3 regions of the Nonomuraea sp. NPDC050478 genome follow, and region 3 is predicted to be linked to each of the others. Evidence: riboswitches for the same ligand, from Rfam matches in the RefSeq annotation. Region 3 holds a riboswitch; each other region holds the start of a gene.
What was found. Region 3 has a riboswitch for cyclic di-AMP ahead of ACIBF7_RS29075 (hypothetical protein). Riboswitches for the same ligand answer to the same signal wherever they lie in the genome.

Region 1 (5,306 bases), on a different contig from region 3:
CCGCTGTTTCGGCGAGGTCCGCCCGGCCGCGACGATGCTGGTCTGCGGGCTCGCCGACCCGCGCATGAAGATCGAGATCGAGGTGTACGCGCGCCGTCCGTCCTGAACGGCGGCGCCTGATCCGGCGCCGGCGGGGAACGGTCCGGGTCATGGAAGTGCTGAGCAGCCGCGTACTGCTGCGCCCCGGTGACCTGGAGCGCAGCCGCCGTTTCTACGCCGATACGCTCGGCCTGGCCGTCTACCGGGAGTTCGGCCCGCCGGACCATCCCGGCGTGGTCTTCTTCCTCGGGCAGGGGTTCCTCGAACTGTCGGGGCACTCCGGCGGACCGGCGGGCGAGCGCATGATGCTGTGGTTGCAGGTCCGCGACGTGGGCCGGGAGGAGGAGCGGCTGCGGCGGGCGGGCGTCACCGTGCTGCGCGAGGCCAGGCGGGAGCCGTGGGGGCTGGTCGAGCTCTGGATCGCCGACCCCGACGGGCACCGGATCGTGCTGGTGGAGGTGCCGCCCGAGCATCCGCTGCGGCGCGATCCGCGCTGAGACGCGGTCTCTCGGGGGCGCCCGTAGCATTGATACGGTTCAAGCGCCGCCGCACTTCATGACCGAGGAACGATGCCGAGCATCAAAGACGTCGCCCGACTCGCCGGGGTTTCCGTCGGCACCGTGAGCAACGTGCTCAACCGGCCCGAGATGGTGGCCAGGGAGACCCGCATGCGAGTGGAGGCGGCGGTGGCCCAGCTCGGCTACGTGCGCAACGGGTCCGCCCGCCAGCTACGGGCCGGGCGCAGCACGACGATCGCCGTGGTCGCGCTCGACCTGACCAACCCGTTCTTCATCGACGTGCTGAACGGCGTCGAGACCGCCGCGCAGGACGTCGACGTCAACGTGATGGTGGTCAACAGCAGCAAGGACGCCGCCCGGGAGGCGCGGCTGCTGCGCATGTTCGAGGAGGAGCGCCCGCTGGGCGTGCTGATCACCCCGGTGAACGCCTCGGGCCAGCGGGAGCGGCTGGGCGGGCTGATCTCCCGGGGCATCCCTGTGGTGACGTTCGACAGCTCGTCGCGCCACTCCTACGGGTGCGCCGTCTCGGTGGACGACGTGCTCGGCGGCCGGCTCGCCGGTCGGCACCTGCTCGACCGGGGTCACCGGCGGATCGCCTTCGCCGGCGGGCCGTTCCCCGTCCGCCAGGTGGAGGACCGCCACCACGGCCTGGCCGGCGTGCTGGGCCCGGACAGCGAGCTGACCGTGATCCCGCTGCCGGACCTCACCGTCGCCACCGGCCGCCAGGCCGGCAAGGAGCTGGCCAGCCTGCCCCGCGAGGAGCGGCCCACCGCCGTGTTCTGCGCGAACGACCTGGTGGCGATGGGCGTGCTGCAGGAGCTCACCCAGCGCGGCCTGCGGGTCCCCGCCGACGTGGCGATTCTCGGGTACGACGACATCGACTTCGCCGCGGCGGCGGCCGTGCCGCTGTCGTCGATCCGCCAGCCGCGCGAGCAGCTGGGCCGCACCGCGGCGCTGATGCTGCTGGAGGAGGCCAACAGCCCCGGCGGCCACGAGCACCGTCACGTGGTCTTCCAGCCTGACCTGGTGGAGCGGGTCTCGACGGCGCACCCGTGAATCCCGGGCCGAGCTGTCACGTCAGAAGGCATGGGGGCCGAAGCGGCCCCAGGCCACGAACGCGGCCAGGACGAGCAGCACCACGTTGACGGCGATCGCCGGATGCTCCCCGCGCCGGCCGTGCGTGACCGCGGCGCCGATCATGACGATGACCAGCCCGGCCGCCGCCAGCGGGGTGAGGATCGGGACGACGCCGAACGTCGCGGGCAGGATCAGCCCGAGCGCGGCCAGCACCTCCAGCCCGCCGATGGCCTTGACCGCGCCGGCGGAGAAGTCCTCCGTCCAGGCCAGGCCGGCGGCCGCGAGCCTCTCCTTGGGTTGCGCCAGCTTCATCAGCCCGGCCACACCGAACACGGCGGCCAGCAGGCCCGCGACGATCCACAGTGCGAGGTTCATGGGGGGTCCCGTTCTCACGCGGCTTGAAATGTTCAACAGGACCCTAGGGGGTGCGGCGGTCCGTCCGTGCGAGCGGCCCTGGCCGGGCCGCTCGTACGGAGACCGCTATCGCTGTGCGGCCGCGGCGCCGGCCCAGCCGAGCAGGGCCTCGGCGGTCTGGAAGCGGCGGCTGGAGCTGGTCTCGCCGAGGAGGACGCCGACGAGCCGGCTGCCGCCCCGATCGGCGGCGAAGGCGAGCGTGTAACCGGCGGCGCGGGTGTAGCCGGTCTTGACGCCGAGCGCGCCGGAGGTGCCGAGCAGGCGGTTGGTGTTGCGCCACGAGTACGAACGGCGCTCGGAGGTCGCGGGGACGGTGTGGTACTGGGTGGAGGTGACCTTCTCCAGGGTCGGGTTCTCCAGCACCTTCTGGGCCAGGCGGACCTGGTCGCGGGCGGTGGAGTGGCCACCGCCGCCGTAGGGCATGCCGTCCGCGTTGACGTACAGCGTGTCGTTCATGCCGAGCTGCCGGGCGGTGGCGTTCATCGCGGCCACGAACTCCTCGACGCCCGGCCCGTACGTGCGCGCGAGCGCGTGCGCGGCGTCGGCGCCGGAGGGCAGCATGAGCGCGTGCAGCATGTCCTCGACGGTCAGCGTGTCGCCGGCGCGCAGGTGGGCGACCGCGGCGCCGCCCCTGGCGGCGTAGCCGACGTCGGCGGTGGTGACCTCGACCTTGTCGGTGGGCTCGGCCCGCTGGAGCACCACGTACGCGGTCATCATCTTGGTGAGGCTGGCGACCGGCCTGCGCAGGTCGGCCTCCTTGCTGAAGTGGACCTGGCCGGTGGTGGCGTCGACCAGGTGGGCGGCCGTGGCCAGGACGGCGGGGGCGGCTTCGGCCTGCGCGGCGTCGACGGGGGTGGCGACCGGCGGGGCGGCGTGGGCGGCGGTGCTGCCGGCGGTCAACGCCGCGGCGGCGACGGCGAGGCTGATCAGCGCTCCGCCGAACCGGTGGGTGACGTTCATCTGAGGGCTTGCTCCTAGCTTCCATGCCGCCTACCGGGTTAGCTGACGGGTTCGGGCGTGGAAGTGCCCTACGGCGCGTGGTGCGCCGATTCACCCCAAGGGGAATGGGTCCCCGGCTCCGCGAACGGATTCGGCGGCCGTGCGCTCCCCGGGGGTGGGGCACGCACGGTCTGGGCAAATGAAGCCTCAACGTAATGCAATCTGACAAACGTCGCAACTCACCACAATTCGGATTTGACCGGCGCTATCGCCGGTCACGCTCCCGGCCGGACGACCATCAGCACGACCACGGCCGCCCAGACCAGGTTGTAGAAGCCGGCGAGCATGGACAGCGCGCGCAGCCGGCTCCCGTCGTCCGGGTCGCGCAGCGCGTCCCGCTGGCGCGGGTAGATCTGGGTGGCCAGCAGGACGGCCGCGACGCCGGTCAGCGCCATCGAGGCGACGATCCAGAGCTCCCCCATCCGGCCCTGCGCGAGGGCCATCACGATGCCGACGGCGGGCACCACCAGACCGAACAGGCTGTAGCCGCGGGTGATGCGGTGCAGGGCGGCGGCCACTGCCGGGCTGCGCTCGCCCTCGCCCGGCGGGCCCGCCACGGGGGCGTAGCGGGGAAACAGGCTCGCGGCCACGGCCGAGCCCCCGACGAACACGATGGCCGCCAGGACGTGCACGGACAGCAGGACGTGATCCCTCACGTTCGATCCTCCAACCTTCAGGGTTACTGAAGCTTAGCGGAAGCTTCAGTAACCCTGAAGGATGACCCTCGCTCCGGGCCGCCGGTGGAGGCGCCCTTGACGGTCGTGGTGTTGGCGTTAACACTTGGCACACACCTCTCCACCAGCAAGTGAGCACGACGAAGCAACCAGTTGTGTTAGCGCTAACACAACTGGTCGACCCCACCCCCGAGGAGTCCTCGTGTTGGCTTCCCTGCCGGGCACGCCGCGCCGGATCCTGACGCTCGCCGTCGTCACGATCGTCCTGTCAGCCCTGTTCACGACCGGCCGCGCCCAGGCGGCGCCCGGCCCGTCCTTCACCAACCCCGTCGTCCCGACGCCCAACAGCGCCGACCCGACGCTGGTCTTCCACAACGGCTTCTACTACTACGTCGCCACGACGTGGAACTCCGACGTGGTCATGCGCCGCTCGGCGACGATCGCCGGGCTGCGCAGCGCGCCCGAGCAGGTCGTCGTACGGACCGGCGGCAACACGATGTGGGCGCCGCACCTGGAGATGGTCGGGAGCCGCTGGTACCTGTACTACTCGGTGGAGCAGGGCAGCCTGCCCCGCCGCACCCATGTCGCCGAGAGCGCCGGGTCCGACCCGATGGGGCCCTACACCGTCCGCGGGGTCGTCAACCTGATGCCCGACAACGGATGGGCGATCGACGCCAGCCTGCTCAAGCTCGACGGCAACCTCTACATGACGTTCTCGGCGTTCGCGTCCGACGGCCTGCAGTCGCTGTTCATCGCGCCGATGTCGAACCCGTGGACGGCGAGCGCGTTCGGCAGGCGGATCTCGGCCCCGACCCTGGACTGGGAGCGTCAGAACGGCGCCGTCAACGAGGGCTCCTTCGCGCTGCAGCGGGGCGGCCGCACCTTCCTGACCTACTCGGCCAGCCACTGCAACGGCCCCAACTACAAGCTCGGCATGCTGGAGTACCGCGGCGGTGACCCGCTGTCGGCGGCGTCCTGGACCAAGTTCGCCAGCCCGATCTTCCAGCGCAACGACGCGAACGGCGTCTACGGCCCCGGTCACCATTCCTTCTTCACCTCGCCCGACGGCACCGAGACCTGGATCGCCTACCACGCCAACTCCTCGTCGAGCCAGGGCTGCGGCACCACCCGCACCACCCGGGTGCAGAAGATCTCCTGGAACGCCGACGGCACGCCCGACCTCGGCGTCCCCGTCTCGACCTCGACCGTGATCCCCGGCCCCTCGGGCGAGCCCACCCCTGCCACGGCGCGGATCCGCAACCGGCACAGCGGCCTCTGCCTGGACGACTACAACTGGGTGACCACGCCGGGCGCGGAGGTCCGCCAGTGGACCTGCAACGGCCTCGCCACGCAGGACTGGCAGATCACCCCGGCCGCCGACGGCTACTCCACGATCACCAACCGGCACAGCGGCCTGTGCCTGGACAACTACAACTTCGGCACCACCCCAGGTTCCGAGGTACGCCAGTGGACCTGCAACGGCCTGGCCGTCCAGCAATGGCGCGTCACGTCCGTGGGAGGCGGCTACTCCACCCTCACCAACCGGCACAGCGGCCTGTGCCTGGACAATTACAACTTCGGCACC
Region 2 (5,306 bases), on a different contig from region 3:
CCTACCCGCGTCTGATCGCCACCGCCGAGGTCGGCTGGACACCCCAGGACCAGCGGGACTACGCCGACTTCAAGAACCGCCTGGCGAAGATGGGCGGCAGGCTGACCGTGCAGGGCACGAACTTCTTCCCGACCGCCGACGTGCCCTGGCGGCTGGAGATCCTCGGCGGATCGGTGAGCACCCGCACCGGCCGGCCCACCGGCGCCTCCTGGACCCTCACCGCGCCCGGCCACACCGCCGCCGGCCTGGAGGCGGCCGTCACCTGGAGCGACGGCGTCCAGGAGCCCGTGACCCCGGCCACCACCAGGGAGGGAAGCATCCCCGGCATGCGGATCAACGCCGCCTTCACCGTGACCTCGGCCAGGACCTTCAGCCGGCCCGGCACCTACACCGGCACGCTGACGGTCCGCACGCCGGGCGGCGCGCCCGTCACCGGGGACCTGACGGTCACCGTCACGGGGTGAGCTCACCCTTCAGGCACAGCAGGAGACCGCGCGTCAGGGCGGTGGACGTGAAGCCGGACCCGGCGAGCGCGGCCCGGACCTTGACCGCGATCTCCTGCGCCTTGGCGGCGCCCGGCGGCTCGTAGAACAGGTAGAGCGAGCCGCCGGGCGCGAGCGCCTGCCTGACCGCCGCCAGCTCGGCGGCGGGGGAGCGGGTCCAGAAGACGTTCACGTTGACGGCGAACACCTTGTCGTACGGGCCGCCGGGCAGCCCGCCGCCGTCGAGCTCCGCCTGCTCGATCACCGCGGCGCCCGCCTCGACGTGGCGGGCGTTGCGCTCGCGTGCGGCCTCGACCGCCGTCGCCGACCGGTCGATCGCGGTGACGGAGGCGGAGCGCTCGCAGAGCAGTCCGACGGCGACGCCTCGGCCGCAGCCGATCTCCAGAACCCGCTCGCCCGGCCGCGTTTCCAGGGTCTCGACGGCCCACAGCAGCCTCTCCGGCACCTTCATGGCGGCGAAACTAGCACCGCGCCCGGTGTCCGCCTGCCGGACATAACGTTTATGTCAGCTTTTGTCCTGGCAAGAGTCATACGCCAGCTTGAACCGCGAGACACAGGAGCCGACCGTGCACCATTTCGCGATCGCCACCGTCGCCGAAGAGAGCACCGACTTCCGCCGGGTCCTGTGGACCGGGGAGAAGGTCCAGGTCGTCACCATGACCATCCCGCCGGGCGGTGAGATCGGCGAGGAGGTGCACGAGGACACCGACCAGATCCTCACCTTCGTCTCCGGGACCGGCGAGGCCCGTGTCGGCGGTGAGGTCCGTCCGGTGAAGGCGGGCGACCTGGTCGCCGTCCCGGCGGGCACCCCGCACAACTTCGTCAACACCGGCGCCGCACCGCTCGTGCTCCACACGGCGTACGGGCCGCCCGAGCACGCCGACGGCACCGTGCACAAGACCAAGGAGGAGGCCGACCTGGCCGAGGCCGGCGAGGTCTCGCGCTAGAAGGACAGGCCGGTCGGGAAGCGGCAGTCGCCGGAACGGCAGTCGGCGAGGCTCCGGGCGGCGAGGTCGCGGGCCCGGGCCAGCTCGGCGATCCTGGCGTCGATGCGCTCCACCACCGCTTCCAGCCGCCACCGCTCGCTCGCGCAGGTCGCGCCGCCCGCGTCGTGGGAGCGCAGGGCGCCGGCCACCTCGTCCAGCGTGAAACCCAGCTCCTGCAGGGCCTTGGCGGCGCGGATCCTGGACACCGCCGACGCGTCGAACACCCGGTAGCCCGACGGTCTGCGCCCCGCCGCCGGCAGCACGCCGCGGCGCTCGTAGAAGCGGACCGTGTCCACGCTGACCCGGGCCTCGCGGGCCACCTCGCCGATCTTCACACCGTTCTCCTCTTGACTCTGAACCTAGGTCCAGACTCTACGCTCCGGAAGTGACGGAAGGAGAGCACATCATGGACACCCCACCGATCGTCTGCGACATGACCACCGCCCGCGACACTCCCGAGGAACGGCTGGCCGAGTACCGGCGGCTGTTCGGCGAGGCGCTCACCGGACGCGAGCGGACCGCCGGGGGCATCCGGTTCCGGTTCCGCGCCGGTGACGGGGTCGAGGAGTGGGTACGGGATCTCGCCGCGCGGGAGAAGGCGTGCTGCGCGTTCTTCACCTTCGAGGTCACGGCGCCGGGTGACGAGGTGATCTGGGACGCCGCCGCACCCGATGACGCGGGGCCGATCCTGGAGGAGTTCTACCTGCTGCCGGAGACGGCGGTGGGCCCGGCCGAGCTGCTGCGGCGCATGGAGGAGCGTGGGCTCAGGATCCACCAGGGCTGAGACGACTGTGACGCCTCCCTCGCGGGAGGCGTCACAGAGCGGGTCAGGCCGGACGGCCCAGGCTGCGGAGCTGGTCGGGGGTCAGGGCGGAGACGTTGTGGTCGATCGGCTTGTCGGAGTACTGGTGGATGGTCCACGACTTCCAGTCCGCCGGCGGGGTGATCTCGCCCTTGGGCTTGCTGTAGTGGGCCACCCAGAGCGGGTACTCCGACAGTCCCGCGCCGTAGGTGTCGGCGAAGTGCCAGCCGCTGTAGAACAGCGGCGTGACGCCGGTCTTGGCCTTGACGTGCGACAGCCAGGCCTTGGCCCAGGCGTTCACCTCGGAGACGGACCTGCCGTTGGTCGTCTCCAGGTCCAGCACCAGCAGGTCGCCGGGCTTGGCGGGCTGGGAGTTCACCACCGAGAGGAAGTGCTCGGCCTCGGCGATCGGGTTGTTGCGCGGGTGCGCGTAGTGGTAAGCGCCGCGCACGATGCCCTTCTTGTCCAGCTCCTGCCAGTGCCGGGCGAAGGTCTTGTCGGTGAAGCCGGTGCCCTCGGTGGCCTTGATGATGCCGAACTCGGCCGGGCTGGCCTCCCAGTCGTGGTCGGGCTGGTAGTTCGACACGTCCTGGCCGTACGTGAGCTGGGCCGCCTGCTGCTGGGCGATGGCCGGGTTCGGCTCGACGGGGGCGGCGGCGCCGCCGGTGGCGGCGATGGCGGTGCCGGTCACGCTGGCGACGGCGGTGGTCCCCGCCAGCAGCGCGCCGGCGAAGGCGTACTTGAGACGGTTGCTGGGACGGTACTTCAGCGCAGCGGCAAGCCGAGGCTTGGGCATGAGGAAATGACTCCTTGCTTCCATGCCGCCTACCGGGTTAGCTGACGGGTTCGGAGTTGGAAGTCCCCTACGGACGCTGGCGTCCGATTCACCCCAGGAAGTGGGTCCCCGGCTCCGCGAGACGCGGATTCGGCGGCCGTGCGCTGCCCTGGCGTGAGGGGGACACCGTCAGGACAGCGCACGGTCCGGTCAATCGATGCGGCAACAGAGTTGAGGTATCACCGCGAATACGCAAAAGGTATATATGCAGACAAAAATATTGCAAGTATGACATATCCGGTTTGGAGGTTCGGACCCGGGGTAACACCCCCGAAACCCCTTGTACGTAAGGGAATCCGGCCTCCGGGTAAAATCTCCCGCCGGTGCCGTCACGGCGCCGCGAAAGTGCCCTGCCTGCGCACCGTGTGCCAGCGCAGCCGCACCCCGAGCAGCGCGGTCGCCACCGACTGGAACACCACCAGATACATCAGCTGCCGGTACACCAACTGCTGCAGCGGCAGCACCCACAGCGCCGACACCCGCTCCCGGTCCAGCCGCAGCGCGTACCAGCCCGCCGCCGCCTGCACCACCACGAACCCAGCCCACACCGCCACCGCCGGCAGCGGGTCGCCGACCGCCGTGTGGTAGACGGCCATCAGGTCCACCACCGGCGCCAGCAGCGGCAGCAGCACGTGGAACAGCGCCAGGTAACCCAGGCAGCGGCGGCCGAACGGACCCGGCTCGGCCAGCGCGCGGCGGTGCTTCCACATCGCCTGCATCGTGCCGTAGCACCAGCGGTAGCGCTGCCGCCACAGCTGCCCCAGGGTCGCGGGCGCCTCCGTCCACGCCAGCGCCCGCTCCTCGTACACCACCCGCCAGCCCGCCCGGCACAGCGCCATCGTCAGGTCGGTGTCCTCGGCCAGCGTGTCGGTGCTCACCCCGCCGAGCCCGACCAGCGCGCCGCGCCGGAACGCGCCGATCGCCCCCGGCACCGTCGGCATGCAGTCGAGCAGCTCGAACGCGCGCCGGTCCAGGTTGAAGCCGATCACGTACTCGACGTGCTGCCAGCGGCCGATGAGCCCGCGCCGGTTGCCGACCTTGGTGTTGCCGCTCACCGCGCCCACGCGGGGGTCGGCGAGCCGGCGCACGAGATGCCCGATCGTGTCCGGCTCGAACACCGTGTCACCGTCGACCATGACGAGGAACTCGTGGCGCGCGTGCCGGATGCCGGTGTTCAGTGCGGCGGCCTTGCCGGCGTTGTCCTGCCTGATCACCCGTACTCCCGGCAGCCGCGGCCCGGCGGCGGCCTCGGCGGTGCGGTCCGTGGAACCGTCGTCCACCACCAGCACCTCCACCGGCCCGGGGTACGCGGTCGCGACGAGCGAGCGCACGGTCGCGGCGATCCCCGCCTCTTCGTTGTACGCGGGCACGATCACGCTCACCCCCGGCGGCCGTTCCCAGGTCAGGGCCGGTCCCGGACCCCGGGAGCGCCGGGCGTGCACCCGGGCCAGCACCACCAGGAGCAGCAGCCGGGCCAGCGTCAGCACGCCGGTGGCGAACAGCACCCACCACAGCGCGTCCGTGAACGCGTTCGCCGCGCGCTGCGCCAGGCCGAGCGCGGCGCCGGCGATCCGCTCCGGCTGCGCGGCCGGCCGGTGCGCCGACGGCATGCCGAGCGCGGAGGTCAGCGTCTCGGCGCGGTAGCCGGCCCGGTCCAGCCGGTCGAGCAGGCGGCAGACGGCCTCGACTGTCTGGGCGCGGTCGCCGCCGGAGTCGTGCATCATCACCACCGCCCCGCGCCCGCCCCGCGGGAACGCGGCCCTGGCGATGCCGGCCGCGCCCGGCCTGCTCCAGTCCTCGGTGTCGAGGTCGGCCAGCGCGATCAGGTAGCCCTCGCGGCCGAGCATCGCCAGGGTGTCCCACTGCTCGCCGGTGATGGCGTCAGGGGTCGAGGAGTACGGAGGGCGGGCCAGCATCGTGTGCAGCCCCGTCGCCCCGGCCAGCGCCTTCTGGGTGAGGTTCAGCTCCAGCTCGGCCCGCCAGGCGGGGACGGCGGACAGGTCGGGATGGGTGTAGGTGTGGTTGCCGATCTCGTGTCCCTCGGCGACGATCCGGCGGGTCAGCTCCGGATGGGCGGCGATCTTCGAGCCGACCGTGAAGAACGTCGCCTTCGCCCCGTGCTTCTTCAGCGCGTCCAGCACGAGCGGCGTCCACTCGGGGTCGGGCCCGTCGTCGAACGT
Region 3 (5,306 bases):
CATCGCCCACTACACCCCGCTCGGCGCCGGCATGGGGGCGTTCCAGGACGCGTACCAGGGTCACTTCCCGTCGGCCGTGCCGCTGCTGACCCTGGCGGCCTACACGGTGGTGTGCGCGTCCGTCGCGATCCGCTGGTTCCGCTGGGAATAGCCGCCCGGAATAGAATCCCGTAAGGGAGAGGGAGCCTTGAAGACTTCGCCACAGCCGCCGTTCCTTCTGGTCAACGTGGTGCCCTACGCGCTGCTGGCGCTCCTCGTCGCGATCCTGCTGGTCGTGGAGGACTGGGCGGGCGGCTCCTTGCTCGTCGACCTCGGCCTGTGCGCCCTGGCCGCCGCGTGGATGCTCGGCATGTTCACCCTGCGTCCCGGCTGGTGGGGCCGGCCACGGAGCATGGGGGCGTTCGTCGCGGGGCTGCTCGTGATCACCGCGGTCCTGGTGATCCGTCACCCCCTCTTCGGGCTCTTCACCCCCGCCGCCTACATCTACTCCTTCACGGTCCTGCGCTGGCCGTGGCGGCTGCTGGGGGTGGCCGCCACGGCGGTCCTGGCCGGTACGGCGCAGGCGTCCAACATCCCCAAGACCGACGCGCTCGGCCTGACGCTGCACGTGATCGTCATCGCCTTCAACATCGCCATGATGTGCGCCTGCGCCTGGGGCCTGTGGCTCGCCGAGAAGGAGGAGGAGCGGCGCGAGCAGACCCTCGGAGAGCTGAGCCGGACGAACCGGCTGCTGGAGGCGTCGCTCGCCGAGAACGCCGGCCTGCACGCCCAGCTGCTCGCCCAGGCGAGGGAGGCGGGCGTGCTCGACGAGCGCCGGCGGATGGCCCGCGAGATCCATGACACCCTGGCGCAGGGGCTCACCGGCATCATCGCGCAGCTCCAGGCGGCCGAGCAGATGCACGAGGTCCCGGCGCCGTGGCGCCGGCCCTTCGACGCCGTCAAGAACCTGGCGAGGGAGAGCCTGGCCGAGGCGCGGCGCTCGGTCGACGCGCTCCGGCCCGAGCCGCTGCGGACCGCGCGCCTGAGCGACGCCCTCGCCGACGTCGCCGGCCGGTGGTCGAGGCTGCACGGGCTCGCCGTTCAGGTCACGACGACCGGCACGGCGCTGCCGATGACACCGGAGGCCGAGTTCGCGCTGCTGCGCACGGCCCAGGAGGCACTGGCCAACGTGGCCAAGCACGCGCACGCGACCAGGGTCGGCGTGACCCTGTCCTACCTGGACCACGAGGTCGCGCTGGACGTACGTGACGACGGCAGGGGCTTCGACCCCGCGGGTCTCGACACGGACGGCGGGTCACCGCCGCCCCGCGGCGGCGGATTCGGCCTGACCATCATGCGTCAGCGCGTCGAAGGACTGTCCGGCACGCTGCGGATCGAGTCCGAGCCCGGAGCCGGCACCGGGATCTCGGCCTGCGTCCCCACCCTGCCGGCCGGGAGCCACGCATGACCGATCACGCGGCCACGGTCCGGTTGTTGATCGCGGACGACCATCCCGTCGTCAGGGACGGGCTGAGCAGCATGTTCGCCTCCGCGCCGGGATTCGAGGTGCTGGGCGAAGCGGCGGACGGCGCCGCGGCCGTACGGCTCGCCCAGGAGCTCCGGCCCGACGTGATCCTGATGGACCTGCGCATGCCGGGCATGGACGGGTTGACCGCGATCAACGAGCTGACCAGGCTGGGCGCCACCGCGCGCGTGCTGGTCCTGACGACCTACGACACCGACACCCATGTCCTCCCGGCGATCGAGGCGGGTGCGACCGGCTACCTGCTCAAGGACTCTCCCCGGGAGGAGCTGCTGCGAGGCGCGCGTGCCGCCGCCAAGGGCGAGAGCGTGCTGTCCCCCTCGGTGGCGGCACGGCTGATGAACCGGGTCAGGACCCCCGCGCCGCAACTGCTCAGCCGTCGTGAGCTCGAGGTCCTCGAACTCGTGGCGGCCGGGAACACCAACCGTGAGGCGGCCGCCCGGCTGTTCATCACCGAGGCCACGGTCAAGAGTCACCTTCTGAACATCTACGCCAAGCTGGGCGTGGGGGACCGCGCCGCCGCCGTCACCGAGGCGTTCCACCGAGGGCTGCTCGTCCCGCGATGACGCTGGAGATCCCCTTCTCAGTGCATCGAGATGTGCACGTGGTCGAAGTGGTTCTCGGTGATGCTGCCCCGGTCGGACATGCCGCTCCAGCCCGAGCCGTGGTTGATCCGCTGCTTCCAGATCACGTACTTCACGCCCAGCTTGCCGCGGTTCTGCACGGCCCATTCGGCGATGCGGTCGCCGAGGGCCGTGTTGGTCCCTGACGGCATCGAGCCGCCGGTGCTCATCATGAAGTCGCAGGCCCGGCCCAGCGGATGCTCGCCGCTCGACCCGGAGCGGAAGCAGCCCACGCTGAACGGCAGGGCGAAGTTCTTCGCGATCTCGGTCTTCATCAGCCGGGTGCGGGGCGTGATGTTGTCGGCGCCCGACGGGAGCTGCGGCGCCCAGGTGCCGTCGGAACGGCGGCCGGTGGCGATCGGCACCAGATCTTCCAGCTTCTTCTCGATGTCCTTGATGACGCCCTCGGCCTCTTCGCGCTGGCCGGCCACCTCGGCGGCGTCGGACTCGATCTCCTTGGTCAGCGCCGTGGCCTCGTCGGCCGCCTTCTTCGTCTCGTCGCGGGCCTCGGCCACCTTGTCGACCAGCGCCTGCTGCTCGGCCGTGAGCTGCGCCAGCAGGGCGGCGTTGCGGCCGTCGGGCAACTGGATCAGGCTCGGCAGCTGCATGCCACCGCTCTGGTACTGCAGCAGGGCCAGCTCGGCGACCCGGTCCTCGGCGGAGCTCAGGGTCTGCTCGGCGGTGGCCAGCCGTTTGTCGGCCTCCTCCGCCGCCTTGCGGGCCTCGGCCAGCTCGACGCGCTTGAGGTTGTAGCGCTCGATCAGCTTGTCGACCTTGGCGTTGAGCTGCTTCAGCTCCCTGCGGAGCTGCTGCTCGCCGGGCTTGGGGTCCGCCGCCGCGGACGTGGTAAGGGCCGGGGTGAAAAGCACCGCCGCGGCGGTGACGAAACCGATGGCAAGATGCGCGGGGGACGCTGCCGCCACGTGATGGGTCCTCTCCCTCTGCCGGCCGGGTTAGCTGACGGGTTCGGGTACGGGAGCGCTCCCTACCACCGAAGTGGATTCACCCCAAGTGCGATTGGGTCCCCGGCTCCTGGGCAACTCGCCCAGGATTAGGCATGTTCACACGGCGCTTTACGGTCGTGCTGGAAGGGATAGTAGTGGTAGATCACAAGTAATGCGAGTCAAACGGAAATCTCTTAGTGATCTACCTGTGATCGAAGCATGCGTGCGGCTTCTTCGGGGAGCACGTCGTTGACGAACGCGCCCATGGCCGACTCGGATCCTGCCAGATACTTCAGCTTGCCCGGGGCCCGCCTGATGGAGAACAGCTCCAGGTGCAGGTAGCCCAGCTCGCGGTCCTGCCGGACCGGCGCCTGGTGCCAGGCCGAGATGTACGGCATCGGCACCCCGAACAGCCCGTCCAGCGCGCGCAGCACCGAGGTGTAGAGCGGGGCGAACGCGGACCGCTCGGCCTCCGACAGCGCCGCCAGGTCGGGCACCTGCCGGTGCGGGTAGAGGTGCACCTCGAACGGCCAGCGCGCGGCCGCCGGCACGAACGCCGTCCACAGCTCGTTGGCCGCCACCACCCGGACCCCGGCCTCCCGCTCGGCGGCCAGCACGTCCGCGTACAGGTTGCGGCCCTGTCGCCGCTCCGCGTACCGCCGGGCCGCCCCGAGCTGCAGTTTGGTGCGCGGCGTCACGTACGGGTACGCGTAGATCTGCCCGTGCGGGTGGAAGAGCGTGATGCCGATCTCCTCGCCCCGGTTCTCGAAGCAGAAGACCTGCTCGACGCCCTCCAGCGCGGACAGCTCGGCCGTACGGTCGGCCCAGGCATCCATGACCAGCTCCACCCGGTCGTCGGAGAGCTGGGAGAAGGACGAGTCGTGCGTCGAGGTGAAGCACACCACCTCGCACCGCCCCATGCCCGGCCGGACCTCGCTCAGCCCCCCGACATCCTGATAAGTCCCGAGATTGCCGGAGAAGGAGGGGAAGCGGTTCTCGAACACGACCACGTCGTAGTCGTACGCCGGGATCTCCGACGCCCGCGTGTCGGACGACGGGCACAGCGGGCACTCGTCGGGCGGCGGCAGGAACGTCCGGGTCTGCCGGTGGCCCGCCATCGCGATCCACTCCTCGGTCAGCGGGTCGTAGCGCAGCTCCGACGCCACCGGCCGAGGGTCCAGCGGCCGCCGGTCGATCGCGCTGCGGTCGGCGCCGTCGCTCCGGTCGAAGTAGATGAGCTCCCGGCCGTCGGCCAGCTCGGTGATGGTGCGCTTCACGCTGCCCCCTCTGCGATGATCAACTCTCCGGCCCTGTCGGCCAGCTCCCTGCGTGCCTCCTCGGGCAGCCCCGCGTCGCTGATGACCACGTCGGCCTCCGTCAGCTCGGCGATGGTGCTGATGCCGACCGTGTTCCACTTGGTGTGGTCGGCCGGCACCACGAGCCGGTGCGCGGCGCTGACCAGCTCACGGTCGGTCTCGGACTCCAGCAGGTTGGGAGTGGTGAACCCGGCGCGCAGGCTCATCCCGTGCACCCCGAGGAAGAGCGTGTCGACGTGCAGGCGGCGGATCGCGGCCACCGCGACCGGGCCGACGAGCGCGTCGGAGGGGGTGCGCACGCCGCCGGTGAGCACGACCGTGCGGTCGGCGCGGGCGTTGCGGTGGAAGACGTCGGCCACCGGGATCGAGTTGGTGATCACGGTGAGCTCGGGCACGCCGATCAGATGGTGGGCCAGCGCCCAGGTGGTGGTGCCGGCGGACAGGGCGACCGCGGTGCCGGGGCGCACGAGCTGGGCCGCGCGGCGCGCGATGGCCTCCTTCTCCTGCTGCTGCCTGGCCGACTTGGCGGTGAAGCCGGGCTCCTCGGTGGAGCCGGGACCGACCGCGGTGGCGCCGCCGTGGACCTTCTCCAGCAGCCCCCGGTCGGCGAGCACCTCCAGGTCCCGGCGGATGGTCATGTCGGAGACGCCGAGCTCGCGCACGAGGTCGGCCACCCGGACACCGCCCTTGCTGCGCACGCGTTCGAGGATCGCCTGCTGGCGCTGCTGTGCGAGCACGCCCCCGCTCCTTCCAACAGATTCCACCAAATTATGACACGAATATGTTGGGGAATGTTAGGTAACCCCAGGCCTTGCCGGGAAGCCGGTGAAGAGGGACGTTGGGTCGGATCCCGTACCCCGACCACCGGGAGGTGACCGTATGGCCAGGCGCGCACGCAAGG

Region 1: linked by a shared signal. The riboswitch ahead of ACIBF7_RS08315 (D-alanyl-D-alanine carboxypeptidase family protein) and the one ahead of ACIBF7_RS29075 (hypothetical protein) in region 3 are both predicted to bind cyclic di-AMP.
Region 2: linked by a shared signal. The riboswitch ahead of ACIBF7_RS34230 (glycoside hydrolase family 25 protein) and the one ahead of ACIBF7_RS29075 (hypothetical protein) in region 3 are both predicted to bind cyclic di-AMP.

Annotation. Positions count from the first base shown of each region.
Region 1 is NZ_JBITHT010000002.1:57,392-62,697, forward strand. It holds gene ACIBF7_RS08295 (RidA family protein) at 1-106, shown strand, start outside; gene ACIBF7_RS08300 (VOC family protein) at 150-536, shown strand; gene ACIBF7_RS08305 (LacI family DNA-binding transcriptional regulator) at 609-1,613, shown strand; gene ACIBF7_RS08310 (DoxX family protein) at 1,635-2,009, opposite strand; gene ACIBF7_RS08315 (D-alanyl-D-alanine carboxypeptidase family protein) at 2,115-3,008, opposite strand; cyclic di-AMP (ydaO/yuaA leader) riboswitch at 3,021-3,154, opposite strand; gene ACIBF7_RS08320 (hypothetical protein) at 3,263-3,703, opposite strand; gene ACIBF7_RS08325 (family 43 glycosylhydrolase) at 3,924-5,306, shown strand, end outside.
Region 2 is NZ_JBITHT010000007.1:302,502-307,807, reverse strand. It holds gene ACIBF7_RS34255 (family 20 glycosylhydrolase) at 1-464, shown strand, start outside; gene ACIBF7_RS34250 (class I SAM-dependent methyltransferase) at 454-954, opposite strand; gene ACIBF7_RS34245 (cupin domain-containing protein) at 1,070-1,450, shown strand; gene ACIBF7_RS34240 (MerR family transcriptional regulator) at 1,447-1,824, opposite strand; gene ACIBF7_RS34235 (hypothetical protein) at 1,896-2,273, shown strand; gene ACIBF7_RS34230 (glycoside hydrolase family 25 protein) at 2,317-3,087, opposite strand; cyclic di-AMP (ydaO/yuaA leader) riboswitch at 3,099-3,232, opposite strand; gene ACIBF7_RS34225 (bifunctional polysaccharide deacetylase/glycosyltransferase family 2 protein) at 3,456-5,306, opposite strand, start outside.
Region 3 is NZ_JBITHT010000006.1:12,963-18,268, reverse strand. It holds gene ACIBF7_RS29090 (ABC transporter permease) at 1-151, shown strand, start outside; gene ACIBF7_RS29085 (sensor histidine kinase) at 188-1,447, shown strand; gene ACIBF7_RS29080 (response regulator) at 1,444-2,088, shown strand; gene ACIBF7_RS29075 (hypothetical protein) at 2,106-3,068, opposite strand; cyclic di-AMP (ydaO/yuaA leader) riboswitch at 3,074-3,213, opposite strand; gene galT (galactose-1-phosphate uridylyltransferase) at 3,284-4,366, opposite strand; gene ACIBF7_RS29065 (DeoR/GlpR family DNA-binding transcription regulator) at 4,363-5,142, opposite strand; gene ACIBF7_RS29060 (50S ribosomal protein bL37) at 5,285-5,306, shown strand, end outside.